4 regions of the Pseudomonas sp. SA195 genome follow, and region 3 is predicted to be linked to each of the others. Evidence: predicted binding sites of a transcription regulator. Region 3 holds the regulator's gene; each other region holds the start of a gene.
What was found. Region 3 encodes FliA, which starts transcription of late flagellar genes. Its sites were predicted from a motif close to CTAAAGTTTNNNNNNNNNNNGCCGNTAA; they were not measured.

Region 1: the regulator FliA is predicted to act here: its motif matches at 2,302-2,329, upstream of M1D78_RS11645 (methyl-accepting chemotaxis protein).
Region 2: the regulator FliA is predicted to act here: its motif matches at 3,176-3,203, upstream of M1D78_RS14445 (methyl-accepting chemotaxis protein).
Region 4: the regulator FliA is predicted to act here: its motif matches at 3,933-3,960, upstream of M1D78_RS09095 (flagellin).

The regions. Positions count from the first base shown of each region.
Region 1 is NZ_CP096392.1:2,537,871-2,545,168, forward strand. Features, by position in the region: gene M1D78_RS11640 (helix-turn-helix domain-containing protein) at 1-506, shown strand, start outside; gene M1D78_RS11645 (methyl-accepting chemotaxis protein) at 589-2,214, opposite strand; gene M1D78_RS11650 (LysR family transcriptional regulator) at 2,388-3,284, opposite strand; gene M1D78_RS11655 (CoA transferase subunit A) at 3,409-4,107, shown strand; gene M1D78_RS11660 (CoA transferase subunit B) at 4,132-4,788, shown strand; gene M1D78_RS11665 (acetyl-CoA C-acetyltransferase) at 4,977-6,158, shown strand; gene M1D78_RS11670 (short-chain fatty acid transporter) at 6,566-7,298, shown strand, end outside.
Region 2 is NZ_CP096392.1:3,110,126-3,117,423, reverse strand. Features, by position in the region: gene M1D78_RS14450 (EamA family transporter) at 204-1,100, shown strand; gene M1D78_RS14445 (methyl-accepting chemotaxis protein) at 1,212-3,134, opposite strand; gene M1D78_RS14440 (MOSC domain-containing protein) at 3,284-3,982, opposite strand; gene M1D78_RS14435 (hypothetical protein) at 3,979-4,167, opposite strand; gene dgt (dGTPase) at 4,281-5,774, shown strand; gene M1D78_RS14425 (ammonium transporter) at 6,067-7,275, shown strand; gene M1D78_RS14420 (TetR/AcrR family transcriptional regulator) at 7,296-7,298, opposite strand, start outside.
Region 3 is NZ_CP096392.1:2,890,061-2,897,358, reverse strand. Features, by position in the region: gene flhA (flagellar biosynthesis protein FlhA) at 1-1,031, shown strand, start outside; gene flhF (flagellar biosynthesis protein FlhF) at 1,047-2,333, shown strand; gene fleN (flagellar synthesis regulator FleN) at 2,422-3,252, shown strand; gene fliA (RNA polymerase sigma factor FliA) at 3,271-3,993, shown strand; gene M1D78_RS13335 (chemotaxis response regulator CheY) at 4,114-4,488, shown strand; gene M1D78_RS13330 (protein phosphatase CheZ) at 4,509-5,303, shown strand; gene M1D78_RS13325 (chemotaxis protein CheA) at 5,316-7,298, shown strand, end outside.
Region 4 is NZ_CP096392.1:1,950,354-1,957,651, forward strand. Features, by position in the region: gene smc (chromosome segregation protein SMC) at 1-140, shown strand, start outside; gene zipA (cell division protein ZipA) at 323-1,156, shown strand; gene ligA (NAD-dependent DNA ligase LigA) at 1,356-3,722, shown strand; gene M1D78_RS09095 (flagellin) at 4,173-5,678, shown strand; gene M1D78_RS09100 (flagellar protein FlaG) at 5,750-6,106, shown strand; gene fliD (flagellar filament capping protein FliD) at 6,164-7,298, shown strand, end outside.

The sequences.
Region 1 (7,298 bases), 350 kb from region 3:
CGGGGCTGTATCGCGCCGGGCGGGATCGCCCCTACCTCGACAGCCTGTTCGACCAGATCGAGCAGGAATACCGCGCCACGGCTCCGGCGCGGGAGCTGCAATTGCAATCGCTGGCGGCGATGCTCGCGGTATGGGTCAGCCGGCAGAGCCACACCGCCCACGCACCGGAGGCGCCAACGCGGGGCAAGCAGCTGTTGAGTCAGTTCGTGCAGTTGCTGGAGGCGGACTTCGCCGAGCAGCCGACGGTCGAGCAGTACGCCCGCCGTTTGGACATCACGCCGGCGTATCTGAATACGCTGGCGCGCCGCTATACCGGGCTCACCGCGCAGGGGATGTTGCACCAGCGACTGCTCATCGAGGCCAAGCGGCAACTGGTGTATACCGCGATGAGTGTCAGTGATATCTCCGATGCACTTGGATTTTCCGAACCGGCGTATTTTTCACGCTTCTTCAAGCGGCTGGCGGGGATATCGCCTAGGCAGTTCCGGTGCAGCACTGAAAAGTAGCGTGTCCCGGGCTGCTGGAAACCGAGGCAAATAAAAACCCCGCAAGGCAAGCCATGCGGGGTTCTTGATTACCTACCTGCAATCAGACCGCAAACCGTCCCACCAAGCCCCGCAGGCCTACGGCGAGTTGAGCAAGCTCCTGACTGGCCACGCTCGTTTGGTTGGCGCCCGCCGACGTCTGCATCGACAAGTCACGGATGTTCACCAGGTTCCGGTCCACTTCACGCGACACCTGGGCTTGCTCTTCCGATGCACTGGCCACAACGGTATTGCGCTCGCTGATAGTGGCGATGGCCGTCGCGATCTGATCGAGGGCCTCGCCAGCCGCCTGAGCGACGACCAGCGTCGAGCGCGCCTGCTCGTTGCTCAGCTGCATCGCTTGAACGGCGCGGTCGGTGCCGTGCTGGATGCCGCCGATCATTTCCTCGATTTCCTGGGTCGACTGCTGGGTGCGATGCGCCAGCGCACGCACTTCATCAGCCACCACCGCGAAACCGCGGCCGGCATCACCGGCCCGCGCCGCTTCGATAGCGGCGTTGAGCGCCAGCAGGTTGGTCTGTTCCGCGATCGCACGGATCACGTCGAGTACCTTGCTGATGTCGCGGACCTTGTCGGCCAGCTCACCCACTTGCCCAGCCGTGGTGGTCACACCGTCCGCCAGTGCGTTGATCGACTGCACGGTGCGCGTCACCTGTTGCTGACCTTCGCGGCCGGCACGCTCGGATTCGCGTGACGCTTCGGCGGTCGCTACGGCGTTGCGCGCAACTTCGTCGACCGCAGCGGTCATCTGGTTGACCGCTGTGGCGGCCTGCTCGATCTCACCGTTCTGCTGCGCCAGCCCGCGGCTGGAGTCCTCAGTGACGACGTTCAGCTCTTCGGCGGCAGCCGCCAGCTGGTTGGATGAATCGGAGATGTTTTGAATGGTGTCACGCAGGCTGGCCTGCATGCGCTTCATCGCTTCTAGCAGGCGCGCCGGCTCGTCCTTGCCGACGACGACGATCGGTCGGGTCAGGTCGCCTGAGGCGATGACTTCAGCAGCTTTCACCGCTTCGGCCAGCGGCTGGACGATGCTGCGGATCAGCAGCCAGGCCAGCAGTGCGGTAACCAGTGCCGCGATGATGATAGAAGTGATGACCGAAATACGGGAGCTATCGTAGGTTTCGGCGGACATGTCAGCGGCGGCTTTGATGCCTTTGGTATTGAACTCTCCAAGCGCGATCAGGGTTTGCATCAGCGCATCAGCGTCGGCAGCCATCGTGCCGTTGAGATAATCCCGTGCCTCGTCGAGGCGACCTTGATCTACCAGAGAAAGGATCTGCTTCTGATCACTCAGATAAACGCCATAGACGCTTGTGAGCCGATCAAAGAGCCCCTGCTCTTCAGGGCCGGTTATGTAGCGCTTGTAAACCTCAAACTGCTTAGCCACCTCGTCCCGCAACTGCACGATGGTGGTCGTAGTCTTGGCCAGCGAGGCTGCATCCGTCATGACAAGCGCCCGCAGGGTAAAGATCCGCTGCCGGAGAATCGACTGGTTCATGTCTTTGAGCGTCGTGACAGAGGGCATCCAGTTGCTATTGATGTCTTCAGAAGCGCTGTCCATCCGCGCCATCTGCGTCAGCGAAAAAATGCCGATGCACAACAGGAAGAGTGCGACCAAACCAAACCCCAAAGCAGCCCGGGGCGCGATACCAAAATTTCGAAGAGACATATAAGTCACCTATCTATGTATGAGCCAACCGCGCGCCGCGAGGGGCGCTGGCGGACAGGCGGCCAAGCCAACCTGATCCATGCTCACTTATCGGTCGCACTCTGCCCTTCTGTAATACCGCTAATCGTTTTTATCGATCGCAATCAGACGCTCGCTCTATCGACACACTCAGCTTATAGGTTGATAGCCGGATAACTGCCCGCGCTCAGGGTGTCGGCAATGGCCTGCGCTGCGACTGACAACTCGTGCCCCGGCTTGGTCAGGACACCCACTGATCGCTCGATCACCGGATCGCCCAGCGCCACGCAGCGCGCACCCACTTCTAGCATCTGGTTACGACACAGCGCCGGAACGGCGCTGACCCCTAAGCTGCTGGCGACCATGCGCCCAACGGTGGCCAGTTGGTGGCTTTCGTACTGCACGGGCAGCGAACGCCCCCGTTGGCGCAGGTGATCCTCCAGCATGAAGCGCACGGTAGATGGGCGCTGCAAGGTGATGAATGGGTAGCCGAGCAAAGCGTCCCAGCCAATTTCGGCCTTGCTCGCTAACGCCGAATCGGCCGGCACCACCGCGACGAAACGGTCGCTATAGAGCGGCGTGAAGCTCAGCGGCATGGTCGGCTCGGGCTCGAAGGCAATGCCGATCTCGACCTGGCCGTCACGCACCAACTCCATCACCTGTTCGTTGATCACGTCATGCACGGTAACGCTGATCGACGGGTAGCGGTCGCTGAAGGTCCGCAAAATGGCGGGCAGCACGTTGCCCGCAAACGACGGCATGGAAGCCAGCGCCACCCGGCCCTGCTGCAAGGTGAAACGCTGGCGCAGCTCATCCTCGGCGTTATCCCAGTCCGCCAACAGGCGCCGAGCCAATGGCAACAAGGCTTCCCCTTCGGGCGTCAGGCCGACGGCGCGTGTCGTGCGGCTGAACAGTCGCCCGCCCAGGCTTTCTTCCAACGCCTTGATCGTCAGGCTGAGCGCGGATTGCGACAGGTGCAGTCGCTCGCATGCCTGGGCAAAGCTGAGCGTATGGGCGACGGCGAGAAACGCACGAAGCTGCTTGACGGTCATGGGTATCCCTCGGCAACAGCCTATTGTTTGGTTTTATTCATTAATAGAACGTAAAAATCAACTTAACAAATAGTCGCTCGCCGTGAACACTCGCCCGTACTCTTAACAATAAGAAGGACTGGTCATGGCTGGTTTCGACAAACGCGTCAACTCCTACGCTGAGGCACTCGAAGGGTTGGAGGACGGCATGACTGTCCTCTCGGGTGGCTTCGGCCTGTGCGGCATTCCCGAGAACCTAATCGCGGAAATCAAGCGCCGCGGTACGCGCGACCTGACAGTGGTCTCTAACAATTGCGGCGTGGATGGCTTCGGTCTGGGCCTGCTGCTTGAAGACCGGCAGATCCGCAAGATGATTGCCTCCTATGTCGGCGAGAACGCGCTATTCGAACGCCAACTGCTCGACGGCGAACTTGAAGTCGAACTGACGCCTCAAGGCACTCTGGCCGAGAAGATGCGTGCAGGCGGGGCAGGCATTCCCGCGTTCTTCACCGCAACCGGCTACGGCACGCCGGTCGCCGAGGGCAAGGAGGTGCGTGAATTCGATGGCCGCCATTACGTGCTCGAGCACGCCATCGTCGGCGACTTCGCGATCGTCAAAGGCTGGAAGGCCGACCGCTACGGCAACGTCGTCTACCGCCACACTGCGCAGAACTTCAACCCGCTGGCCGCTGCTGCCGGCAAGGTGACGGTGGTGGAAGTCGAGGAGATCGTCGAGCCCGGCGAGCTGGACCCAACCCAGATCCACACCCCCGGCATCTATGTCGACCGCCTTATCTGCGGCACCTTCGAAAAGCGCATCGAAAAGCGCACCGTCCGTAGCTGACCAGAACAAGAAGAGGATTCCAGCATGGCACTTTCCCGCGAACAAATGGCCCAGCGCGTCGCCCGCGAGCTGCAGGACGGCTATTACGTAAACCTGGGTATCGGCATCCCTACCCTGGTCGCCAATTACGTGCCCGAGGGCATGGACGTGATGCTGCAGTCCGAGAACGGGCTGCTCGGCATGGGCACCTTTCCGACCGAAGAAGAACTCGACGCCGACATGATCAATGCCGGCAAGCAGACCGTCACCGCGCGCGTGGGCGCCTCCATTTTCAACTCGGCCGAGTCCTTCGCGATGATCCGAGGCGGCCACATCGACCTCACCGTGCTGGGCGCTTTCGAGGTGGACGTACAGGGCAACATCGCCTCCTGGATGATCCCCGGCAAGCTGGTCAAGGGCATGGGCGGCGCGATGGACCTGGTCGCCGGAGCCGAGAACATCATCGTGCTGATGACCCACGCTTCGAAGGATGGCGAGTCCAAGTTGCTACCCCAGTGCAACCTGCCGCTGACCGGCGCCGGCTGCATCAAACGCGTGCTGACCGACCTGGCCTACCTCGAGATTGAAAACGGCGCCTTCGTCCTCAAGGAGCGCGCGCCGGGCGTTAGCATCGAGGAGATCCGCGCCAAGACGGCCGGCGAGCTGGTCGTGCCGGATCATGTGCCGGAAATGACGTTCTAGATACGCATGTATTCGCTTGGGAACGTCGAGCGATCCATCGCGATCAGCGGGTGAGCGGGACTGCGGATCGCCAGCAGGTTGGCTCTACGGGACCGTGGACATTCAGCAACGCTTGCGTTGACCATCCGCATCTTTGAAAAACGACTTACCGGTACTAGAACAACATCCATTTCAACTGGAGCATGAATATGCAAGACGTCGTCATCGTCGCCGCCACCCGTACCGCCATTGGCGCCTTCCAGGGCGCGCTGGCTAATATCCCTGCCCATGAACTGGGCGCCGCTGTCATCAAGCGACTGCTCGCCCAGACCCATCTGAACCCTGCCGAGGTGGATGAAGTCATTCTCGGCCAGGTGCTCACTGCTGGCGCCGGACAAAATCCCGCTCGCCAGGCTGCGATTGCCGCAGGCCTGCCACACGCCGTGCCAGCACTGACCCTGAACAAGGTCTGCGGCTCGGGCCTGAAGGCGTTGCATTTGGGCGCTCAGGCGATTCGCTGCGGCGACGCGGAAGTGATCATCGCAGGGGGTATGGAGAACATGAACCTGGCGCCCTACGTGATGCCGAAGGCCCGAACTGGGCTGCGCATGGGGCACGCTCAGATGGTCGACTCGATGATCAGCGACGGCCTCTGGGACGCCTTTAACGATTACCACATGGGCATCACCGCCGAGAACCTGGTCGACAAGTACGCGATCAGCCGCGAGCAGCAGGACGCGTTCGCTGCCGGTTCTCAACAGAAGGCTGTGGCCGCTATTGAGGCCGGGCGTTTCAAGGGCGAGATCACCCCAATCGAAATCCCGCAGCGCAAGGGCGAGCCGTTGGTGTTCGACACCGACGAGCAGCCCCGCGCCGGCACCACGGCCGAGGCACTGGGCAAGCTCAAGCCCGCGTTCAAGAAGGATGGCAGCGTGACTGCCGGCAACGCTTCGAGTCTGAACGACGGCGCCGCCGCGGTCCTGATGATGAGCGCCGCCAAAGCCCAAGCGCTCGGGCTGCCCGTACTGGCGAAGATTGCCGGCTACGCCAATGCGGGTGTCGACCCGGCCATCATGGGCATCGCTCCGGTTTCCGCCACGCGCCGCTGCCTTGAGAAAGCCGGTTGGACGCTGGACGACCTCGACCTGATCGAAGCTAACGAAGCGTTTGCAGCGCAGGCTCTGTCTGTCGGCCAGGAGCTGGGGTGGGACGCGGACAAGGTCAACGTCAACGGCGGCGCTATTGCACTCGGCCATCCGATCGGTGCATCCGGTTGCCGCGTACTGGTGACGCTGCTGCACGAACTGATCCGCCGCGATGCGAAGAAAGGCCTGGCAACCCTGTGCATTGGCGGCGGCCAAGGTGTGGCATTGGCCATCGAGCGCGCCTGATCCGATTTTTGTAGGAGCAGGTTCTACCTGCGACCGGAACCACCTCGAGGCCGAAACCGCAAGTCGCAGGCAGAGCCAGCTCCTACAGCAGCGCTTTTTTGTAGGAACAGGTTCTACCTGCGACCGGAACCACTCCCGAGGCTGAAATCCCAAGTCGCAGGCAAAGCCAGCTCCTACAGCAGCGGTTTTTTGTAGGAGCAGGTTCTACCTGCGACCAGAACCACCCCGAGGCTGCACCCGCAAGTCGCAGGCAGAGCCAGCCCCTACAGCACAGCGCTTTTTTGTAGGAGCAGGTTCTACCTGCGACCCGACCGCGACGGGGGGTTTGAAACCACAGTCGCAGGCAGAGCGGCTACGGATAAACAGCGACAACCACAACGCACAGCAATAAGAACAAGGACCAATCCATGCTCAACGCCATCACCTCGGCAAGCGTGAAGCTCGTACAACGCTATCTACCCTCGCCCTTCGTTTTCGCCATTCTGCTCAGCCTTATCGTGCTCGTTGCGAGCATGACGGTGACCGGCCAAGGCCTTCCCGCCATGGCGCAGCACTGGGGCACCGGTTTCTGGAACCTGCTGACCTTCGCCATGCAGATGGCGCTGATCCTCGTCACTGGCCACGCGCTGGCCAGCGCCCCGGCAATTCATCGCTTGCTTGCCGGCCTCGCTCGCACGGCACGCTCGCCGGGGCGCGCCATCGTGCTGGTCACCTTGGTCGCACTGGCCGGGTCATGGATCAACTGGGGTTTCGGCCTGGTGATCGGCGCCGTTTTTGCCCGTGCGCTGGCACGTGAGGTCAAAGGCGTGGACTACCCACTACTGGTCGCCTCGGCCTATTCAGGCTTCCTGATCTGGCACGGCGGCCTGTCAGGCTCGATCCCGCTCTCGCTGGCCACCGGCGGTGCGGACCTCGAGCGCATGACCGGTGGCGTTGTCACCACGGCGCTGGGTGTCGGCGAAACGCTGTTCACACCCATGAACCTGACCATCATCGCGCTGCTCGTCATTGGCCTGCCGATCCTCAACTGGGCGATGCATCCGAAGACCCCGAAAACCGCTGATCCCGCCCTGCTGCGCGACCCCGAGCACAACGCCCTCCCCCGCGCCACGCTCGCCCAGCGCCTGGATGACAGCCGGA
Region 2 (7,298 bases), 220 kb from region 3:
CGTTTCGCTGCTATGAGGAGAAGGCCGTTCTGCGACGGCGGATTCTATCTGGTGCGACGGCAACAGGCACGGCCCGCGAGACGGGACCATAGCCGCTGCGACAGTCGGCTGCGCGACTGTATGGCCGAATTGCCCGACGGCTGTACGTGTTCGGCAGCAGGTCACAGGTTTCTAATGGCGTGCCCAGCCCTGGAGAACTGCTGATGTCGCCCAAGGACTTGCTGCTGGCCCTGGTCGTGATTCTGGTCTGGGGCATGAACTTCGTCGTGATCAAGGTTGGCCTGGATAACATTCCGCCCATGCTGCTCGGCTCGCTGCGCTTCATGCTTGCGGCCTTTCCCGCCATCCTTTTCATCAAGCGGCCACAGATGCCGCTGCGCTGGTTGCTGGCCTACGGCGCGACCATCTCGCTCGGGCAATTCGCCTTCCTGTTCTCAGCCATGAAGGTCGGCATGCCGGCTGGGCTGGCGTCGCTGGTGCTGCAATCGCAAGCCTTTTTCACACTGTTCTTCGCCGTTCTCTTTCTCGGCGAGCGGTTGCGCATGGCCAACCTGGTAGGGCTGGTAATCGCCGCTTCCGGACTGGTGCTGATCGGCGCGCAGGGCGAGCTGGGCATGACACTGGCAGGCTTTCTGCTCACGATCTGTGCGGCGTCCATGTGGGCGCTGGGAAACATCGTCACGCGCAGAGTGGGCAAGGTGAACCTGGTCGGCCTGGTGGTATGGGGCAGCCTGATCCCGCCGCTACCGTTCCTTGGGCTGTCTTTTTGGCTGGAGGGGCCACAGGTAATCGAGGCGGCGCTGCGCGGTTTCAGCCTGGATTCGCTTCTGGTCCTGGTCTATCTGGCGTTTGGCGCGACCATCTTGGGCTATGGCCTGTGGAGCCGATTGCTGTCGCGCTATCCGGCCAATACGGTGGCACCTTTCTCGTTGCTGGTCCCTGTGGTCGGCCTGACCTCCGCCGCGCTGCTGCTGGACGAGCATCTCGGGCCTTTGCAGGCAGTCGGCGCGCTGCTGGTCATGCTCGGGTTGCTGGTCAACGTTGGCGGTGGCTGGCTGGTTGGTCGCCTGCGTACAGCGTTCGGCGGGGCGTCGGTCTGACAGCGCAACACCCGCACCGAGGCTCAGGTGGAGCATTGCTGCTGTACACCTTCAGCAGGGCGCGTGACGGCTAAAACAGCGGCGCAGCGCCCCGCGCAATGGCCCTCGCGGTCAGACCCGGAAGCGGCCGATCATCGCTTGCAGCTCGCCACCCAGCCGTGCCAGTTCCGCCGTCGACGCCGCGGTTTCACGCGCTGCTTCGGCGGAATGGTCGGCGACATCGCGTACGCTCAGGACGCTGCGGTTGATTTCCTCGGCCACCGAGCTCTGCTGCTCGGCGGCGGTAGGGATCTGCTGATTCATCGCCTGAATGACAGAAACCGTCTCGCTGATCGCTTGCAATTCCTGGCCGACATCGCGTGCCAGCGCCACAGTCTCGACAGCCAGGCCGCTGCTGCTGTCCATCATTCCAGATGCGGTACGGGCGCCTTGTTGCAGTGTGCCGATCAAGGCTTCGATCTGTGCCGTCGATTGTTGTGTGCGCTGGGCCAGCCCGCGTACCTCATCGGCTACCACGGCGAAACCGCGTCCCGCGTCGCCGGCGCGTGCGGCTTCGATAGCGGCATTCAGGGCCAGCAGGTTGGTCTGCTCGGCGATCCCGTTGATCACGGTCAGCACCGTGCTGATATTGTCGGTCTCCTGGTTCAGCTGGCTCATGGCCTGAGCCGACAGCGTGACCTCGTTGGACAACCGATCGATTTGCGCCAGGGCGCGCTGGACCACGGTGTTGCCTTTAGCCGCCTGGGTGTCGGCGCGCTGCGCCGCGATCGAGGCTTCTTCCGCGCTGCGTGCTACTTCCTGCACAGTCGCGGTCATCTGATGCATGGCGGTAGCGACCTGATCGGTTTCCTGGCGCTGGCTGTTGACCCCGGCACTGGTCTGTTCGGTCACCGCCGACAACTCCTCGGATGCCGTAGCCAGCTGGGTGGTGATCGCGCCGATGCGCCCAATCAGCGTTCGCAGGTTGCCGCGGGTCTTGCCTAGCGCCTGCAGTAACTGGCCGAACTCATCGCGGCGTTCGTTCACGTCCTGGCCGGTCATGTCACCGGCGCCGATGCGCTCGGCCATCTGCACCGCCTGGTTCAGCGGCTGGGCGATCTGCCGGACGATCAGCACGCTGACCAGCACGCCGAGGAGGATAGCGAGCAGGGTTACCCCCATGACTTGCAGCTTCTTGCTGTGCGCTTCCTCGCTGCGTTTCTCGGTCTGGCTGGCGATGATTCCCTGGGCCTGCTCATAGAGCGTGGCGAAGATGGCCTCCATTTCCTGGCGTGCCTGTTGCTGCTCGGCTACCAGCGGCGGCAGCTTCTTGACCAGCTCGACGTACTCGGTGGCGCTGGCCTTTAGAATCTTCAAGCTCGCGGCTTGCGGCCCGATGAGCTGTTCTTCCAGCGGTGCGATGGCCGCGTTGAGCGCGTCGAACTGGGCATTCAACGCCTGCAGCGCCGGCTCGGATTCCTCCATCAAGTAGCCGCGCACGGTGAAGCGCAACAGGCGGTTCTGCTTGGACAGGGCGGTGGTGAGCAGGGCGATATCGGCGATGTCTCCGGTAGGATGCAGCACCGGATTGCCGGGTACGCCGTGCCAACGGCGCTCCAGGTCGGCGATCAGCTTGTCGGTGGTGTTGCCGGCGTCGACCCAGTTGGCTCGGGTTTGTAACTTGAGTTCACGCAGCGCAGCGAGCCTGTCGAAGGCGCTCTGGTAGCGGCGGGCCTGTTCGGCAATGGACTGCAAGTACTGGCGGTTCTGGGCCTCAACGAAGCCGTCCTGCTTGCGGTCGACAGTGGTGACGATGTCCTTGACCGCGTCGGCGACCTGGCTGACGTAGCGAGCGTCGCCGCGCTCTTCGAAGCGCACCTGGGCGTAGCGGATCTGGTTGGCGTTGTTGAGCAAACGCTGTGCGGTTTCCGCCTTGTTGCTGCGTGACACCAGCGCATCCATGCTGAACACGCCAATGGCGGCTACCAAGACGGTCAGGAGCAGCACGGCTGTGAAGCCGAGTGCCAGCTTGTAGCTGACCTTGAGATTTTTCATTGTTGTTCCTCAAGCGGACAGGAAAGTGGAGTTGTAGTACCACATCGGCTGATTGGTCCGTAAATTGAGTATGTTGTCTGATGACATACCTGCGGTGTCGTGCACATTTGCGGCAGCTCGAACACCAACTGGGTGCCGCCGCGGCCAATCTAGAACAGGTTGCCCTGATCGTGGTGACGCCGTTTCGCGTCCAGACGTGCGCGCAGTCGTGTGCGGTATTCGGTCGCCAGGGCCGGCAGCGCCTGAAGCCAGTCCAGCGCATCGTGTGCGGCCGACTCGTCGAGGTAGATTCGCCAGACGCGTCTTACTGTGGCGTCCGGCCAGGGGCGGTCGATCAGCTGCAAGGTCGCACCGGGAGCGACCCAACCGGGTTCAAGCGTACGGTATAGCCACCCGGTTCGGCCGCTGTGTGCTAGCTGCCGCGCCAGCCCACGAGCAGCATGGCGCCGGTCCAGGTTGGCGCAGGGTGAGCGCGGCTGGCTGAGCTCGATGACCGCATCGCCCAGCCGGTAGCGGTCGCCGATGCACACCTGCTCCTCGCTCAGACCGAACGTCGCGAGATTCTCGCCGAAAGCACCGGGTGCCAGCCGCTGTAGGCCTGGGTAGATACGTTGCCAATGACGATAGTGCTCGGCGGGGTAGTGGCACAGGCTGCGATCGGGTCCGCCATGGAAGCGGCGGTCCGCGACCCGGTCGCCATGCAGGCCCTCTCGGTCGAGCCAGACCGTCTCATCGGCCCGCTGCTTGTCCATCGCCGACGGCTTGCCGGTGACGGGCAGTGCCAGGAGTGCGTCGCGCCTAAAGGGGCCGTCGATCGGCCAGCTGAGGTCCGGTGTAGTCTGGCTCATGGAGCGTCCAGGTCCGCCAGCGCGCGGCGCACCATGGCAGCGTATTCGGGCGGGCTTAGCTGATACAGCTCAGTTGCGACCCAAGCCAGCCAGTGCGGGCCGAGCGCCTTCTTGCGCTCGAGCAGGCGTCGGGCTTCGTCTGTCGCACGGGCAGCGTGCTGTTGGTGGAAATCCTGGCGGCTCATCGAGGCTTTATCCGATAGCGGGGTAGCGATTCTAAACGAGTCGTTACGCGCCGGCCGCTTGGTAAAGCAGAGGCGGCGCGCTAGGCTCGCGGTTCCTTCAACAGGAGCAAGCCATGCCGGAGCCCGTCAACTTCAAGAACAAGATTTCGCGCCAGCGACCCTACGGGCGTACCGAGCCTGGACTGATGGCAGCGCAAGACGATCTTTCCTTGGTAGTCGACCAGCTGGAAAGCGACCGGGGGCGCATCATCAATTCAGCTGCTATTCGCCGCCTGCAACAGAAGACGCAGGTGTTTCCACTGGAGCGCAACGCCGCGGTGCGCAGCCGGCTAACGCATTCATTGGAAGTCCAGCAGACTGGGCGCTTCATCGTGCGGACACTGTATAAGCAGCTCGGCGGGGATGCGGCGTGCTACGGCCTGGATGGACTGGAGAGCGCGCTTGAAAGCCTGGTGGAGATGACCTGCCTGATGCACGACATCGGCAACCCACCGTTCGGCCATTTCGGTGAGTTCGCTATCGGTGAGTGGTTCGCTGGGCATCTCGGGCCGCTGTTCGATCATGCGGTGCCGGGGCTGGACACCCCCGACGGGCTGAAAGCGACCATGCTGCGTGATCTCGAACGCTTCGAAGGCAATGCTCAGGCGATTCGTTTGGTGGTGTCGCTGCTGCGGCTGAACTTGACCTATACCCAAACGGCGGGCCTGCTGAAATATGTGCGCGCCGCCCATGCACCGCGGCCGGAGAAGGGCACGCCGGGCGCTTATCTGCACAAGAAGCCGGGCTTCTATCTGTCTGAAGCCGCGTTCGTCAGTGATCTGCAGAGCGCCCTGGGGCTGGAGCCCGGCACACGCCATCCGATCGCCTACATCATGGAGGCGGCGGATGACATCGCTTACTGCCTGGCCGACATCGAGGATTCGGTCGAAAAAGGCATATTCAGCATCGACCAGCTGGTTCACTTGCTGATCGAGAAATTCGGCGAGCACGGCTCACCGGAGGCAGCGATCAGCGGTGGTCGCAGCTTTCGCGACATGGTCGAGTATGCGCAAACGCGGGCGCAGAAGGAGCCAATCAACAAGGTCGGCGAGTTCTTCATCTGGCTTCGCGTCAATCTGGTGCACCCGCTGGTCCAGCACGCAGCGCAGCAATTCATCGAGCACATTGGGGCCATATATCACGGCACTCTGGACCGCGCGCTGCTGGAAGATGCCAGCCTCGCCAATGCCATTGTGCAGACCTTCAAGGACGTAGCGATGGATCGCGTGTTCTGTCACCGCGAGGTCGAAACCCTGCAACTGCAGGGTTACCGGATCCTCCAGGGCCTGTTGGATGCCTATGCACCATTGCTGAGCGTTACGCCCGAGGTCTTCATCGCTTTGACAGAAGGCAGCTGCCGCAGCGAGCCGCACCTGCAGATGCTCGCGCGACGTGTGCCGAGCCAATTGGTCAAGGCTTACCACGAGGCCATGAAGGCTCATGATTTATCTGCTGACGAGGGGCGACTGTGGGAGTTTTATTACCGCTGCCGGATGCTGCAGGACCTCGTCAGTGGCATGACTGACCAGCTGGCTCAGGATGAATACCGCACCTTGTCGGCGCTATGACTCTCGCCGCTACGCCTCACGGTGGCTCACTTCCGCTTCGCTGGTACGCGTATTGCTTCGCCACGGTGCGACCGGTTCGTTACTAGCCCTTAAATAGCGCATGGAATGAGCCGGTCGCGTCGTGGGGTGGTCCGGTGTGCGCTTTACCAGGGCGGGATCTGGTTTACGTCAAGCGCGGGATTGCTCCTCGACAAGAGAGATGGCAAGCGGCTATGCCTGCGTGATGCATTCTGGTGCGTTCAAAGGGTTCCGCTTGCTGTTTTGGTGCGAATTTCCTTGTAGGACCCAGTCGATGGACAACCCAAGCAGTGCAGTCGAAGTACTGGTACACGGCGCCAATACGCTGTTTATCTTGATGGGCGCGGTGATGGTACTGGCGATGCACGCCGGCTTCGCCTTTCTGGAGGTTGGAACGGTGCGCCTGAAGAATCAGGTCAACGCGCTTTCCAAGATCATCGCCGACTTCGCGGTCTCGACCCTGGCGTATTTCTTCATCGGTTATTGGGTCGCCTACGGCGTGACATTCATCCAACCCGCCGACCAAATGATCGCGGATAACGGTTACTCGCTGGTCAAGTTCTTCTTTCTGTTGACCTTCGCGGCGGCCATACCGGCGATCATTTCTGGCGGCATTGCCGAGCGGGCGAAGTTTGGGCCTCAGCTGTGCGCGACGCTGCTCATCGTCGCGTTCATCTACCCCTTCTTCGAAGGCCTGGTATGGAATGGGAATTTCGGAATGCAGGCATGGTTGGAGTCAGCCTTCGGTGCGCCTTTCCATGACTTCGCCGGTTCGGTAGTGGTGCATGGGATGGGCGGCTGGCTGGCCTTCGGCGCGGTCTTGCTGTTGGGGCGGCGCAACGGCCGCTACCGCGATGGTCGCCTGGTGGCTTTCGCGCCCTCGAACATTCCGTTCCTTGCGCTGGGTTCGTGGATTCTCATCGTCGGTTGGTTCGGCTTCAACGTAATGAGCGCGCAAACGCTCGAAGCGGTCAGCGGGCTGGTTGCACTGAACTCACTGATGGCGATGGTCGGCGGTACCGCGGCCGCCTGGTTGGTCGGCCGCAACGATCCCGGCTTCCTGCACAACGGGCCGCTCGCTGGCTTGGTTGCCGTCTGCGCCGGCTCCGATCTGATGCACCCGATTGGTGCGTTGGCGACGGGGTTGGTCGCCGGCGCCCTGTTTGTCTGGACATTCACCGCGGCGCAGGCCAAGTGGAAGATCGACGACGTCCTTGGCGTCTGGCCGCTGCACGGCCTGTGTGGGGTCTGGGGCGGTATCGCCTGCGGCATTTTCGGTCAACACGCGCTGGGTGGGCTCGGTGGCGTCAGCCTTCTCAGTCAGCTCGCCGGCTCGGCACTGGGTGTGCTCGTTGCCCTGGCTGGCGGTTTCGCCGTATACGGTTTGCTCAGGTCGACAATCGGCATTCGCCTGAGTCAGGAAGAAGAGTTCAACGGAGCGGACCTGTCGATCCACCGGATCGGCGCGCTGAGCCACGACTGAACCCAGGCGGTGGCGTCTCGTTA
Region 3 (7,298 bases):
TGACGCCCGTTGACATGGTCGGCCTCGAAGTAGGTTATCGCCTGATTCCGCTGGTCGATCGTAACCAGGGCGGCCAGCTGCTGGCCCGTATCAAGGGCGTGCGCAAGAAGTTGTCTCAGGATCTGGGCTTCCTGATGCCTTCCGTACATATCCGCGACAACCTCGATCTGCTGCCCAACGCCTATCGTCTGACACTGATGGGGGTGAGCCTTGCAGAGGCCGAGGTTTACCCTGACCGCGAGCTGGCGATTAACCCCGGTCAGGTGTTCGGTCCGCTCAATGGGATTGCCGCCAAGGACCCGGCGTTCGGCCTGGAAGCGGTCTGGATCGAAGCCAGCCAGCGTGATCAGGCGCAGTCGCTCGGGTACACCGTTGTCGATGCCAGCACCGTGGTTGCGACCCACCTCAACCAGGTCCTGCACAAGCACGCCCATGAGCTGCTCGGCCACGAAGAAGTGCAGCAACTGATGCAGCTACTGGCCAAGAGCTCGCCGAAGCTCGCCGAGGAACTGGTGCCAGGCATGATTTCGCTCTCGACCTTGCTCAAGGTGCTGCAGTCGCTGCTGATGGAGCAGGTGCCGGTTCGCGACATCCGCACCATCGCAGAAGCCATCGCGAACGTTGCGACCAAGAGTCAAGATCCCGCCGCGATGGTGGCGGCTGTGCGGGTCGCGTTGTCCCGCGCAATCGTGCAAAACGTTGTCGGGCTTGAGCCGCAGCTGCCTGTGATCACCCTTGAGCCCAGGTTGGAACAGATATTGCTCAATAGCCTGCAGAAGGCCGGACAAGGCTCGGAAGACGGCATTCTTCTCGAGCCAGGAATGGCAGAAAAGTTGCAACGGTCTCTGGTAGATGCGGCACAGCGTCAAGAAATGATGGGTAAGCCAGCGATTCTGCTGGTAGCCGGCCCGGTCCGCGCGATGCTCTCGCGATTCGCCCGGCTGGCAGTCCCCAACATTCATGTCCTGGCCTATCAGGAAATACCGGATAACAAGCAGGTCACCATCGTTTCGACGGTGGGTCAGAATTAACCGAGGGTACAGGCCATGCAGGTCAAACGTTTCTTCGCAGCCGACATGCGTATCGCCATGAAGATGATTCGTGACGAGCTGGGTGCCGACGCCGTGATCACCGGCAACCGCCGTGTCGCTGGCGGCGTCGAGCTGACAGCCGTGCTCGATTATCCGATGGAAGCAGTCGCGCCGAAGCAGCCGAATCCGGCGCTCGAGGCCGAGCTGCGCAAGACCCAGACCCGCATCGCCGATGCCCATGCCGAGTTGAGCGCGCCTCGCTCGCAGCCCGCTCGGGACCGTCAGTTGCTTGACGAGAAGCCGGCCGTAGCCGCCAAACCTGCTGCAGCGCCGGTAGCCGCGCCGGCTCCGGCATTCGACTCGCGTGCCGTCGAGGCAATGCAGACCGAATTGCAAGGCCTGCGCGAGCTGATCGAGGTGCAACTCGGCTCATTGGCCTGGGGCCACGAGCAGAACCGTCGCCCGCTGCAGGCTGGCCTCTGGCGTCGCTTGCAGCGCCTCGGTCTGCCGGCTGATCTGTCGCGTGGGCTGTTGGAAAAGGTGGCCTCGATCAGTGATCAGCGTCAGGCCTGGCGCATGCTGCTGGCGCACCTGGCTCAGTCCATCAAAGTGACCAAGCACGAGCCGCTGGAAGAGGGCGGTGTCATTGCTCTTGTCGGCCCGGCCGGCGCCGGCAAGACCACGACCCTGGCCAAGCTCGCTGCACGCCATGTTCTCAAGCACGGCGCGCAGAGCATCGCCCTGGCGAGCATGGACAACTACCGTATCGGCGCGCAGGAGCAGCTCAAGACCTTGGGTCGTATCCTCAACGTGCCGGTGATCCAGATCGACCCGAGTCAGCCGCTGAGCAAGAGCCTGGAGCCGGTTGCACGCAAGCGATTGATTCTGCTCGACACCGCTGGCCTGCCGGCAGGCGATCCGATGATGCGCCTGCAGCTGCAGGCGCTGGCCGACCGTGGCGTACGTTCGAAGAACTATCTGGTGCTCGCGGCGACCAGCCAGAGCCAAGTCCTGAAAGCGGCGTGGCATCACTACCGGCCCTGCGGGCTGGCAGGGTGCATCCTGACTAAACTTGATGAGGCAGGTACTCTGGGCGACGTGCTCGGGCTGACCATCAGTCAGCATCTGCCGATTGCCTACCTTGCCGACGGCCCGCGGATTCCCGAGGACCTCCAGTTGCCGCGCACGCATCAACTGGTCAGCCGCGCGGTGAGCCTGCAATCCGAAGAGTCGCCCAGCGAGGAAACGATGGCCGACATGTTTTCCGGCCTGTACAACGGTTCCTCACGGAGGGCGGGATGAACAGAGCGCTGCGTGAGAGAGAAACAGTAGACGCGTTCAGGTTGAACGCATCGATGGCCTTCGGGCCCCAGCAAGATATAGGCGTTTGATGATGGGTATTCATCCCGTACAGGTTATTGCTGTGACCGGCGGCAAGGGTGGCGTCGGCAAGACCAACGTATCGGTCAACCTTTCCCTGGCGTTGGCTGATCTCGGTCGGCGTGTGGTGCTGCTCGACGCCGACCTCGGTCTGGCCAACGTTGACGTGCTGCTAGGCCTGACCGCCAAGCGCACCCTGGCGGATGTGATCGCCGGTGAATGCGATCTGCGCGACGTCATGATCCCGGGCCCTGGCGGCGTACGGATCGTGCCTGCCGCGTCGGGTACGCAAAGCATGGTGCAGCTATCACCGATGCAGCATTCCGGCCTGATCCAGGCCTTCAGCGAGATCGGCCACGACATCGACGTGCTGATCATCGACACCGCGGCCGGTATTGGCGATGGCGTGGTGAGCTTCGTTCGCGCGGCGCAGGAGGTCCTGCTCGTGGTCACCGATGAGCCCACCTCGATTACCGATGCTTACGCGCTAATCAAGTTGCTCAACCGCGACTACGGCATCAGCCGCTTCCGGGTGCTGGCGAACATGGCGCACGCGCCGCAGGAAGGACGCAATCTTTTCGCTAAGCTGACCAAGGTGACTGAACGTTTCCTTGATGTCGCCCTGCAGTACGTCGGTGCGGTTCCCTACGACGAGGCGGTACGCAAGGCCGTTCAGAAGCAACGCGCGGTCTACGAGGCCTACCCGCGAGCCAAGTGCTCGCTGGCCTTCAAGGCCATAGCGCAGAAAATCGACACCTGGCCGCTGCCGGCAAACCCGCGTGGCCACCTTGAGTTTTTTGTGGAGCGCCTGGTCAGGCCCACCGCAAACGCACACGACTGACAGCGGCGGGAATCGGTTATGTACAACACCAAAGTGGCTAAAGACTCCCAGTACCAGCTCATCGAGCAGTACGCCCCGTTGGTCAAGCGCATCGCTTACCACTTGCTGGCGCGCCTGCCAGCCAGCGTGCAGGTCGATGATCTGATGCAGGCCGGCATGATCGGCCTGCTCGAAGCCTCCAAGAAGTACGACTCCGGCAAGGGGGCAAGCTTCGAAACTTATGCCGGTATCCGCATTCGTGGCGCGATGCTTGACGAGGTTCGCAAGGGCGACTGGGCGCCACGGTCGGTGCACCGCAATTCGCGCATGGTCAGCGAGGCCATTCGCGCCATCGAAGCAAGAACGGGGCGCGACGCTAAAGATCAAGAAGTTGCGGCCGAACTTAAATTGAGTCTCGATGAGTACTACGGCATTCTGGGCGACACCCTGGGCAGCCGCCTGTTCAGCTTCGATGATCTGCTGACGGAAGGCGAGCACGGGGAGTTCGGTGAAGACGCCGCCAGCGCCCACCCGGAACCGTCTCGCGATCTTGAGGACGAGCGCTTCCAGCAGGCCCTGGCTGATGCGATTGCCAGTCTGCCCGAGCGTGAAAAGCTGGTGCTGTCGCTGTACTACGACGAAGAGTTGAATTTGAAGGAAATCGGCCAGGTGCTGGGCGTCAGCGAGTCACGGGTCAGCCAGTTGCACAGTCAGTGCGCGGCGCGCCTGCGGGCTCGTCTCGGCGAGTGGCGCGCGCGATAGGGCCGGTTCTCAGGAACGCGAATCAAGGTTGCTCTAACGAGCTTCATTCACGAAGCCCGCAACAGACCGTGAGCAGGCTCCGGGATTTCGGGATTTACGGAGGTGTACTTGGACAAGAACATGAAAATCCTCATCGTCGACGACTTTTCGACGATGAGACGGATCATCAAGAACCTCTTGCGTGATCTGGGCTTCACCAACACCGCCGAGGCGGATGATGGCACCACCGCACTGCCGATGCTCAAGAGCGGCAGCTTCGACTTTCTCGTCACCGACTGGAACATGCCCGGCATGACCGGCATCGACCTGCTGCGCGCCGTGCGTGCGGACGACCGTCTCAAGCACCTGCCGGTGCTCATGGTGACGGCCGAGGCCAAGCGTGACCAGATCATCGAGGCCGCGCAGGCCGGTGTTAACGGGTACGTGGTCAAGCCGTTCACGGCGCAGGTACTCAAAGAGAAAATCGAGAAGATCTTCGAGCGCGTCAACGGCTGAAGTAACGCCGCGAGGGCACTATGACGCAAGCAGACCAAAGCCTGGCGGAGTTCGAAACGACGCTCAAGGCTCACGCACCCCAACTTATCGAAAGTCTCCAGCAGGGCCGCTTCGACGAAGCGGCGCAGATGTTTAACGAGCTCAGTCAGGCTCGTAACCAGGGACTTTATCAAGAAGTCGGCAAACTTACCCGCGAGCTGCACAACGCCATCGTCAAGCTGGAGATGGACACCTGCGCGACCGGGGGCGATCCGTCACCGATCACTGACGCCACGGACCGTCTGTCCTATGTCGTCGAGATGACCGAGAAGGCCGCCAACCGCACCATGGACCTCGTCGAGGAATCCGCGCCGCTGGTCAACTACGTCAGTTATGAGGCGCAGAGCTTGACGGCTGATTGGCAGCGCTTCATGCGCCGCGACATGAATGCCGAACAGTTCCGCGACCTGGTCAAACGGCTAGATCAGTTTCTGCAGCGGACCATGAACGATGGCAGCCAGCTGTCGCAGAACCTCAGTGAAATCATGCTCGCCCAGGACTTCCAAGACCTGACCGGCCAGGTGATCAAGCGGGTCACGCGGCTGATCACTGAACTCGAAAGCAACCTGCTCAACCTGGTGCTGATGGCCGGTCAGGTCGACCGCGTCGCAGGCATCAAGCACGACCGCGAAGAGCTGCGCGCCGAGCAGGAACGAAAAAAACAAGAAAAAGGCCCTTCCCATGGTGAAGGTCCGCAGATGCATGCCGATATACGTGAGGATGTCGTATCCGGGCAGGACGATGTCGACGATCTGCTTTCGAGCCTGGGCTTTTAGGGGAAGTGAAATATGAGCTTCGACGCCGATGAAGAAATCCTCCAGGATTTCCTGGTTGAGGCCGGCGAGATTCTCGAACTATTGTCAGAGCAGCTGGTGGAGCTGGAGAGCAGCCCCGATGACGCAGCATTGCTCAATGCGATTTTTCGCGGTTTCCATACGGTAAAAGGTGGTGCGGGTTTCCTCCAGCTGCATGAGCTGGTCGAGTGTTGCCACATCGCCGAAAACGTCTTCGACATCCTGCGCAAGGGTGAGCGTCGCGTCGACTCGGAATTGATGGACGTTGTCCTGCAAGCGCTGGACGCCGTCAACGAAATGTTCGGCCAGGTCCGTGAGCGTACGGCCGTTACCCCGGCCACGCCCGAGCTGCTGGCAGCCCTGTCGCGCCTGGCCGAACCAGCCTCCAGCGAGCCGGCTGTCGCCGAACCGGTCACGCCGGTCGGCTCGGCCGAGCCTGAGCCCGTTCCAGCCAGTGCCGACACTGAATTCGAACAGTTCCTTGGCGCGCTGGACGAGGCGGCCGAGGCTCCGGCTGCGGCGTCAGCTGACGAGATTACCGACGAAGAGTTCGAATCGCTGCTCGACCAGCTTCACGGCAAGGGCCAGTTCGCCCCGGCTACGGGTGCCGATTCTGTGGTCGTGCCTGAACAGGCCGCCGCACAGCCGGCCGGCGACGAGATTACCGACGATGAATTCGAGGCGCTGCTCGATCAGCTGCACGGTAAAGGCCAGTTCAGCGAAGTAAGCCCGGCACCGTCTGCACCGGTCGCGGCCGAAGCACCCGCGCCAGCGGGCGACAACATCACCGACGACGAATTCGAAGCGCTGCTTGACCAATTGCACGGCAAGGGCAAGTTCGAACCGGAAGCGGCGAGTGCTGCTGCACCGACACCGCCGGCCAAGCCTGCGGCCGCGCCAGCCAAGGCGGTGGAGAAGGCCGCACCGGCCAAGCCCGCTGCGCCTGCGGCCAGCAAACCGGCTGCCCCGGCTGCCGCTACGGCCAAGCCTGCTGCTCCCGCTGCGCCTGAAAAGCCGGCCAGCGAAGCGGAAACTACCGTTCGCGTCGACACTGCGCGGCTCGACGAGATCATGAACATGGTCGGTGAGCTGGTGTTGGTGCGTAACCGCCTGGTGCGGCTCGGCTCCAACAGTGGCGACGAGGCCATGTCCAAGGCCGTTTCCAATCTGGATGTCGTCACTGCCGATCTGCAGAGCGCGGTCATGAAGACCCGCATGCAGCCGATCAAGAAGGTATTCGGACGCTTCCCTCGCCTGGTCCGCGACCTGGCGCGCAGCCTGAAGAAAGAAATCAACCTGGAGTTGGTGGGCGAAGAGACAGATCTCGACAAGAACCTCGTCGAGGCGCTCGCCGACCCGCTCGTGCACTTGGTGCGCAACGCGGTCGACCATGGGGTCGAGACCCCCGAAGAGCGCGAGGCCGCCGGCAAGCCGCGCACCGGTCGTGTGGTGCTGTCCGCCGAGCAGGAAGGGGACCACATCCTCTTGCAGATCACCGACGACGGTAAGGGCATGGATGCGAACATCCTGCGCGCCAAGGCGGTAGAGAAGGGCATGCTCGACAAAGATGCCGGTGATCGTCTGAGCGACCTGGAGTGCTACAACCTGATCTTCGCGCCGGGCTTTTCGACCAAGTCGGAAATCTCGGACGTGTCCGGCCGTGGTGTAGGCATGGACGTGGTCAAGACCAAGATTTCCCAGCTCAACGGCACGGTCAACGTGTTCTCGAACAAGGGCCAGGGCTCTCGCGTGGTGATCAAGGTCCCGCTGACGCTGGCGATCATGCCGACGCTGATGGTCATGCTGGGCAATCAGGCATTCGCCTTCCCGCTGGTGAACGTCAACGAGATTTTCCATCTCGACCTGTCTCGCACCAACGTGGTCGACGGCCAGGAAGTGGTAATCGTGCGAGACAAGGCGCTGCCGCTGTTCTACCTCAAACGCTGGCTGGTTCAAGGTGCCGAGCACGAGGAGCAG
Region 4 (7,298 bases), 940 kb from region 3:
TGCAGTTCATTTACATCACTCACAACAAGATTGCGATGGAAATGGCGGACCAGCTCATGGGGGTCACGATGCATGAGCCCGGGTGCTCGCGCCTCGTTGCGGTAGATGTAGAGGAGGCCGTCGCCCTTGCGGAAGCATGAGTGCATTCCCGGAGCGGGACGGCGCAAGCACCGCGTAGAACCTATAAAAGAGCGGGGGCGGGCGGTGCACATCGACCGTTCGTCGTGCTAGTTTAGAGCGCAATTTTTACGATGCGGAGCAGAGCCTGTTCAGCGGCTCGGAAACTGCGTCTTTATCTTCGATTTCAGGGGTTTGAGCATTAATGGATATCGGTCTGCGCGAGTGGCTGATCCTCATCGGCATCATCGTCATCGCTGGCATTCTGTTCGATGGCTGGCGGCGGATGCGCGGTAGCAAGGGCAAGTTGAAATTCAAGCTGGACCGCAACATTGCCAACAGTTTTCCTGACGATGATTCGAATAACGAGGTGCTCGGCCCCCCACGCGTGGTCAGCCGCAATGCCGAACCCTCCTTCGATGAAACTGACTTGCCTACGATGAGCGCTCGTGAACCTTCTCCAGTGCGCGAGTCTTCCAAGCGCCGCACCAGTGAGCCTCGGCAGGGTGATCTGCATTTTGCCGACGAGCCCGTGCCGACTCTGCTCGATCCGGTCATCGATGAGCATGAAGAAGAGGCGGAGCAGGATGAGACCGACCCGTCGCCGGTCGAAGAGGTGCTGGTGATCAATGTGATCTCGCGTGATCCGTCCGGCTTCCGTGGGCCTGCATTGCTACAGAACATTCTCGAAAGCGGGCTGCGGTTCGGCGAGATGGACATCTTCCATCGCCACGAAAGCATGGCTGGCAACGGCGAGGTGCTATTTTCCATGGCCAATGCCGTCAAGCCCGGCACCTTTGACCTCGACGACATCGACCACTTCACTACCCCGGCGGTCAGCTTCTTCCTAGGCCTGCCGGGCCCACGCCATCCGAAGCAAGCGTTCGACGTCATGGTCGCAGCGGCGCGCAAGCTTTCGTCCGAACTCAACGGCGAACTGAAGGATGATCAGCGCAGTGTGCTCACGGCCCAGACCATCGAGCACTACCGGCAGCGTATCGTCGAATACGAGCGCCGGCAGATGACACTCAAACGCTAAGCAGCATTCCACACCGGGCCATCGCGCCCGGTGTCGTTTATCTGGGGTGCCATGACAGTCGGTGTGCCGCAGACTGGTCCGCTCGAATCTCGCAAGACTGCCGTCACGTGCGCAATTCGTTAGAATCCGATGCCTCCCTATCAACCATGGCGCGCTGATGCAGTCCAAATCAGCACAGCCCCAGCTACGGCTCCGACCCATGCCTTCCGCCCAGACTGCTGCCGAGCGCATTGCCGAACTGCGCAGCGAAATCGACGCCCACAACTATCGTTATTACGTACTCGACGAACCCAGCGTTCCCGACGCCGAATACGATCGTCTGTTCAACGAACTCAAGGCGCTCGAGGGTGAGCATCCAGAATTGGTGACACCTGAGTCGCCAACCCAGCGCGTCGGCGGTGAGGCATTGGCCGCATTCGGTCAGGTTCGCCACGAAGTACCAATGCTGAGCTTGGGCAATGCCTTCGAAGAACAGGATTTACTGGACTTCGACCGTCGCGTTCGCGAGGGGCTGGATATGCCGGCCGGCGATCTGCTCGGCGATGGCGTAGCGGTGGAATACAGCTGTGAGCCCAAGCTCGACGGCTTGGCGGTCAGCCTGTTGTACGAAAATGGCCACCTCGTGCGTGGCGCTACACGAGGGGATGGCAGCACGGGCGAAGACATCAGTGCGAACGTGCGTACCGTACGCAACATCCCGCTTAAATTGCACGGCAGTGGCTGGCCGCAGGTCCTTGAAGTACGTGGCGAGATTTACATGCCCAAGGCGGGCTTCGAGGCGCTCAATGCCCGACAGCTCGAAAACGGCGGTAAGACATTCGCCAACCCCCGCAACGCAGCAGCCGGTAGCCTGCGCCAGCTGGATTCCAAGATCACGGCGAGCCGCCCGCTCGAGCTTTGCGCCTACGGCGTAGGGCGCAGCGACGGCGAGTTGCCGGGGACGCATATCGGCATCCTCGAGGCGCTCAAGGGCTGGGGGCTGCCCATCAGCCGCGAGCTGAAGCTCGCCCGTGGCGTGGCGGAGTGCCGTGCCTATTACCAAGCCATCGGCGAAAAGCGCGACGCTTTGCCTTATGAAATCGACGGTGTGGTGTTCAAGGTCAACTCGACCGCACAACAGCGTGAGCTCGGCTTCCGTGCCCGTGAGCCGCGCTGGGCCATCGCACACAAGTTCCCGGCGCGCGAGGAGGTGACTGAACTGCTGGATGTGGAGTTCCAGGTTGGGCGCACTGGCGCGATCACCCCGGTGGCGAGGCTCAAGCCGGTCCAGGTTGCCGGCGTCACTGTGTCCAACGCCACACTGCACAACATGGACGAGGTGGCCCGCCTGGGCGTGATGATCGGCGACAGCGTGATCGTGCGACGCGCAGGCGACGTGATTCCGCAGATTCTCGGAGTCATTGCCGATCGCCGTCCCGCGAATGCACGCGCCGTCTCGGTACCCACCGAATGTCCGGTCTGTGGCTCAGCGGTCGAACGTACCCAGTTGATCAAACGCAGCAAGGGACGGGAGTCGGTCAGCGAGGGCTCGATCTATCGCTGCGTTGGGCGTCTGGCCTGTCAGGCACAACTGAAGCAGGCCATTATCCATTTCGTGTCGCGCCGGGCGATGGACATTGACGGGCTGGGCGACAAGATCGTCGAACAGCTGGTCGATACTGGCCTGGTTTCCTCACCCGCCGATCTCTATTCGCTCACCTATGAGCAGGTGCTCGGGCTCGAGGGGTTCGCCGAGGTGTCCAGCCGTAACCTGATCAAGTCCATCGATGCCAGCCGCACGCCAAGTCTTGCCCGATTCGTTTTCGCCCTCGGCATTCCCGACGTTGGCGAGGGGACGGCCAAGCTTCTGGCGCGCTCACTTGGATCGCTTGACCGAATCAGCCGGGCGCTGCCGGACGTGTTGATCTACCTGCCGGACATCGGCCTGGAAGTCGCGCACGAAATTCACAGCTTCTTTGAAGACGAGCACAACCAGCAGGTCATCCGCCAATTGCGCGAGCGCGGCGTTGAGCTGCAGGAGGAGGGCGAGGTGCACGCCGAGTTTGCCGCCTGTGCGACGCTGGCCGGCCTGCTCGATAACCTGAATATTCCTTTTATCGCCACGACCGGGGCCAAGCGTCTGGCCGAACGGTTCGGCACGCTCGATGGCGTGATCGAGGCCGACTGGCTCGACCTGCGCCAGGTCGAACGCCTGAATGAAAAGGCCGCTCGCGCGCTACGCGATTACTTCGACGACCCCGCCAATGCCGCGCGCGCCCGCGCCGTCGAAGCCCAGCTTCGTGAGTTTGGCATGCACTGGCAAAGCGAACGGAAGGCGGCGGAAGGCCTTCCACTCGCAGGTCAGACCTGGGTACTCACCGGAACGCTGGAAAGCATGAGCCGTGACGAAGCCAAAGCAAAGCTTGAGGCGCTTGGCGCGAAGGTATCGGGGTCGGTGTCAGCTAAGACAACGGTCGTGGTCGCAGGGCCGGGTGCAGGTTCTAAGCTCGCTAAAGCCAACGAGCTGGGCCTCACCGTTGCGGACGAGGACGACTTCCTCCAGCGCCTCTCGAGCCTAGGGGCTTAACGACACCGAAAGGTTGGGCATCTATTGTCCGGCCTTATACCCAGCGATATTCACCGCGAGCCCGCCCGTAGGAGCCAGCTTGCTGGCGATCATGTCGCGTGGTCAGCGACTAGCCTCGCAAGCGGCTCTCCCGCCAGCCCAGCCCTCCCTGCTCCGACTCCTGACTCAAATCGACCAGCGCTACGTCTGCTGCCTTCTCAACATTTCCGTTTAAAGTTTTCCACCACCCGTCCGAAAATCTTCGCAGGCGGGCTCGTTTGCTAGCGCGCTCGCTGGTGTCGTACAGGTTGTTCTCGGGGCTTGCAAAAATTTTTCAACTGCCTCCTAAAGCTCACCGAAACGACGCCGATAAGCTAATCGAATGCGAACTCAATGGGTGCCTGGGCAAACAGCCGGCCCGGAGTCGCAAGCTCAGGCAACCAAAGTAACTAGCGCCCTTGGAGGCTCATCATGGCTCTTACAGTCAACACAAACATTGCGTCGCTCAATACTCAGCGCAACCTGCAATCTTCGTCCAGTGCGCTCAGCACCTCCATGCAGCGCCTGTCCACCGGTAGCCGGATCAACAGCGCGAAAGATGACGCGGCCGGTCTGCAGATCTCCAACCGTATGACGAGCCAAATCAATGGCCTGAATGTGGCTGTCCGTAACGCAAACGACGGCATTTCGCTGGCGCAAACAGCCGAAGGCGCGCTTCAGCAGTCCACAAACATCCTTCAGCGTATGCGGGACCTTTCGTTGCAGTCAGCGAATGGAACGAACGACTCGACCGACCGCAAAGCGCTGCAGAAAGAGGTTAGCGCGCTTCAGGATGAGCTTACCCGCATCGCCGACACCACCACATTTGGTGGGCGTAAGGTGCTTGATGGCTCGTTCACTAACGTGGACTTTCAGGTTGGTGCGAATGCGAATGAAACCATTAGTGTCTCGGTTGGTGCTGCTAGCGCCACCGATCTAGGCACCAATACGGTCAAAGGCCGTGCAGGCGCCGGCACAATGTTCGGGACCGCTACCGCCGCTGCAGCCGCCATTCCAGCCGCAGGTAACGGAATGACTGCAAACACCCTGACGATTACTGGTCCAGAGGGGCAGGCAACAACCGCGTCCGTTGGCGGCGCCGCGGGATCAAGCGCCTCTGCAGTCGCTGCGGCAATCAATGCGAAGGAATCTGAGACTGGAGTCAAGGCCGAAGCCAAGACCAAGGCAGTCCTCTCTGGTCTGGATGGCGTAGGCCAAGTCAGCTTCACATTGGCTGGGAAAGACGGGGCTTCCGCGTCGATATCTGCAAACGTGAGTGATGCTACTGATCTTTCAAGTTTGCGCGACGCAGTGAATGCCAAGTCCTCTACCACTGGCATTACTGCAAAGATTGACGATAAAGGGTCTCTCACTTTCGAGGCGAAAGACGGCAGTAACATTGGCATCTCCGACTTCGCTGTTGGGTCCGCAGGCAACCAGACCGCGACGCTTAAGTCGTACGATTTTGACGATAATGTGGTTAGCACCGAAACGCTGACTGAGGGCTCGACTGATTCCGTGCTCGTGAGTGGTGATGTTCGCCTAACGGCTTCGAGTGGCTTCAGCGTACAAGCCAGCACAGATGCTACGATCTTTGCTGCTACAGCGACTAACTCACTAAAGGAAACCGTTCAGTCGATTGACATTGGCGATGTAAACGGGGCGCAGAAGGCGATTAGCATAATCGACTCAGCACTGGCTCAGATCGACAATACTCGATCCAATCTTGGTGCTGTCCAGAACCGTTTCGATAACACTATCTCGAACCTGCAGAGTATTTCGGAAAACGTCTCGGCTGCCCGCGGCCGTATCCAAGACACCGACTTTGCAGCGGAAACCGCCAACCTGAGCAAGAACCAGATCCTGCAGCAGGCTGGTACCGCGATTCTGGCCCAGGCCAAGCAATTGCCGCAGGCGGTTCTGAGCCTGCTCCAGTAATCGAGCGAGAAAGGCGTTAGCGATGGGGGTAGGGTTAGCTCTGCCCCCATTGATTCATGAGAGGTGAATCAATGGACGTCGGAAAGATACCGGGCGGAGCTACATCGCCCATTACGGCTAGTTCTTCACCCAGCTTCTTAAAGGAAGTTGGGTTTTCTGCGTCTGGAAATCTGGATAAGCCGCAACAACCCGATGAGGCTGACAAACCAGTCGATATGATCGATTTGGTGGAGCGGTTTCGTTCACAAGTGCAAAGCATTCAGCGCGATCTGAATTTCAGTGTCGACGATTCAACCGGCGATGTAATTGTCCAAGTCATCGACGGTGACTCTGGAAGGGTAGTCCGGCAGATACCGTCGGAGGAAATTCTCCGGCTAACCGAGCGGCTGGACGAAATGCGCAGCTTGATGTTTGAAGCCAAAGCATAGTCGGTACGTTTTTTGTATCGAACTGATGGCTAACATTTTCTTGACGAGGTTATGGCTATGGCTGACGTAGGTATTGGTTCCGGTATCAACATCGGGAGTATCGTGTCCAGCATGGTCGCGGCTGAGCGTGCACCGAAAGAAGCGCAGCTCGCCACGCTCGAAAAAAAAACCACTACCCAAATCACCGCTATCGGCGCCTTGAAAGGTGCTATTAGCGATTTCCAGACGGCACTTGGCACATTGAACAAGGCCGATCTTTTTCAAGCGCGTTCAGCGACTTCCAGCAAGTCGGATCTGGTCGGGGTAACTGCCAGCACGACTGCCGGCGCCGGCACGTATCAGGTTGAAGTTAAAAGCCTCGCAACCAATAGCAAGGTAGCACTTGCCGCGGTTCAGAATTCCGCCGAAGCGCCCGCTGCCTTTGCTAGCGGCACGCTTGATATTTCCCTAGGCGTACCTGGATCTCCGCCCTCAAAAGAGACCTTTTCCGTCACGATCGACGAGAGCAATAACAGCCTTGCCGGCATGCGCGACGCGATCAATGAGGCCGGGAAAGAAAAAGGCGTTAGCGCCACGGTCGTGACTGATGAGTTTGGCTCTCGACTCATATTGACTAGCAATAAGACAGGTGCCGGTCGCGATATCACCGTCGCGGTTGCCAATGAGACGGCAGCCACAACTGGCCAGACCGCACTGTCTGCGCTTGCCTTCGACGGTAGTTCTTCCAGCACTGGGGGCGGAGCGCGAGTGCTTTCACAGGCCCAAAGCGCCGAGCTGTACGTCGATGGCTTGAAGGTCATCAGTGAGAACAACAAGGTCGACGGCGCAATCGAAGGCGTTACGCTCGATCTAAAGGCCAAGACTGTTGCCAGCGAGCCACTGACCATTACTGTCGCGGAGGACAAAGCCGGCGTTAAGAAGCAGGTCCAATCGTTCGTTGATGCGTACAACAAGCTTATTGGCGTGGTTAACGCACAGACGAAGGTAACGCCTGTTGGCGATGGGAAGACGCCCGTCACCGGCGCACTTGTCGGCGACGCAACGGCGCGTACGCTGCTCGGCACGATCCGCAATGAGTTGGTTAACACGCAGGGCGACGGTGCCATTCGTGCCCTGACCGATATGGGTATTACGACCCAGAAAGACGGCACGCTCGGCATTGACAGCACCAAGATGGACAAGACGCTGGCTA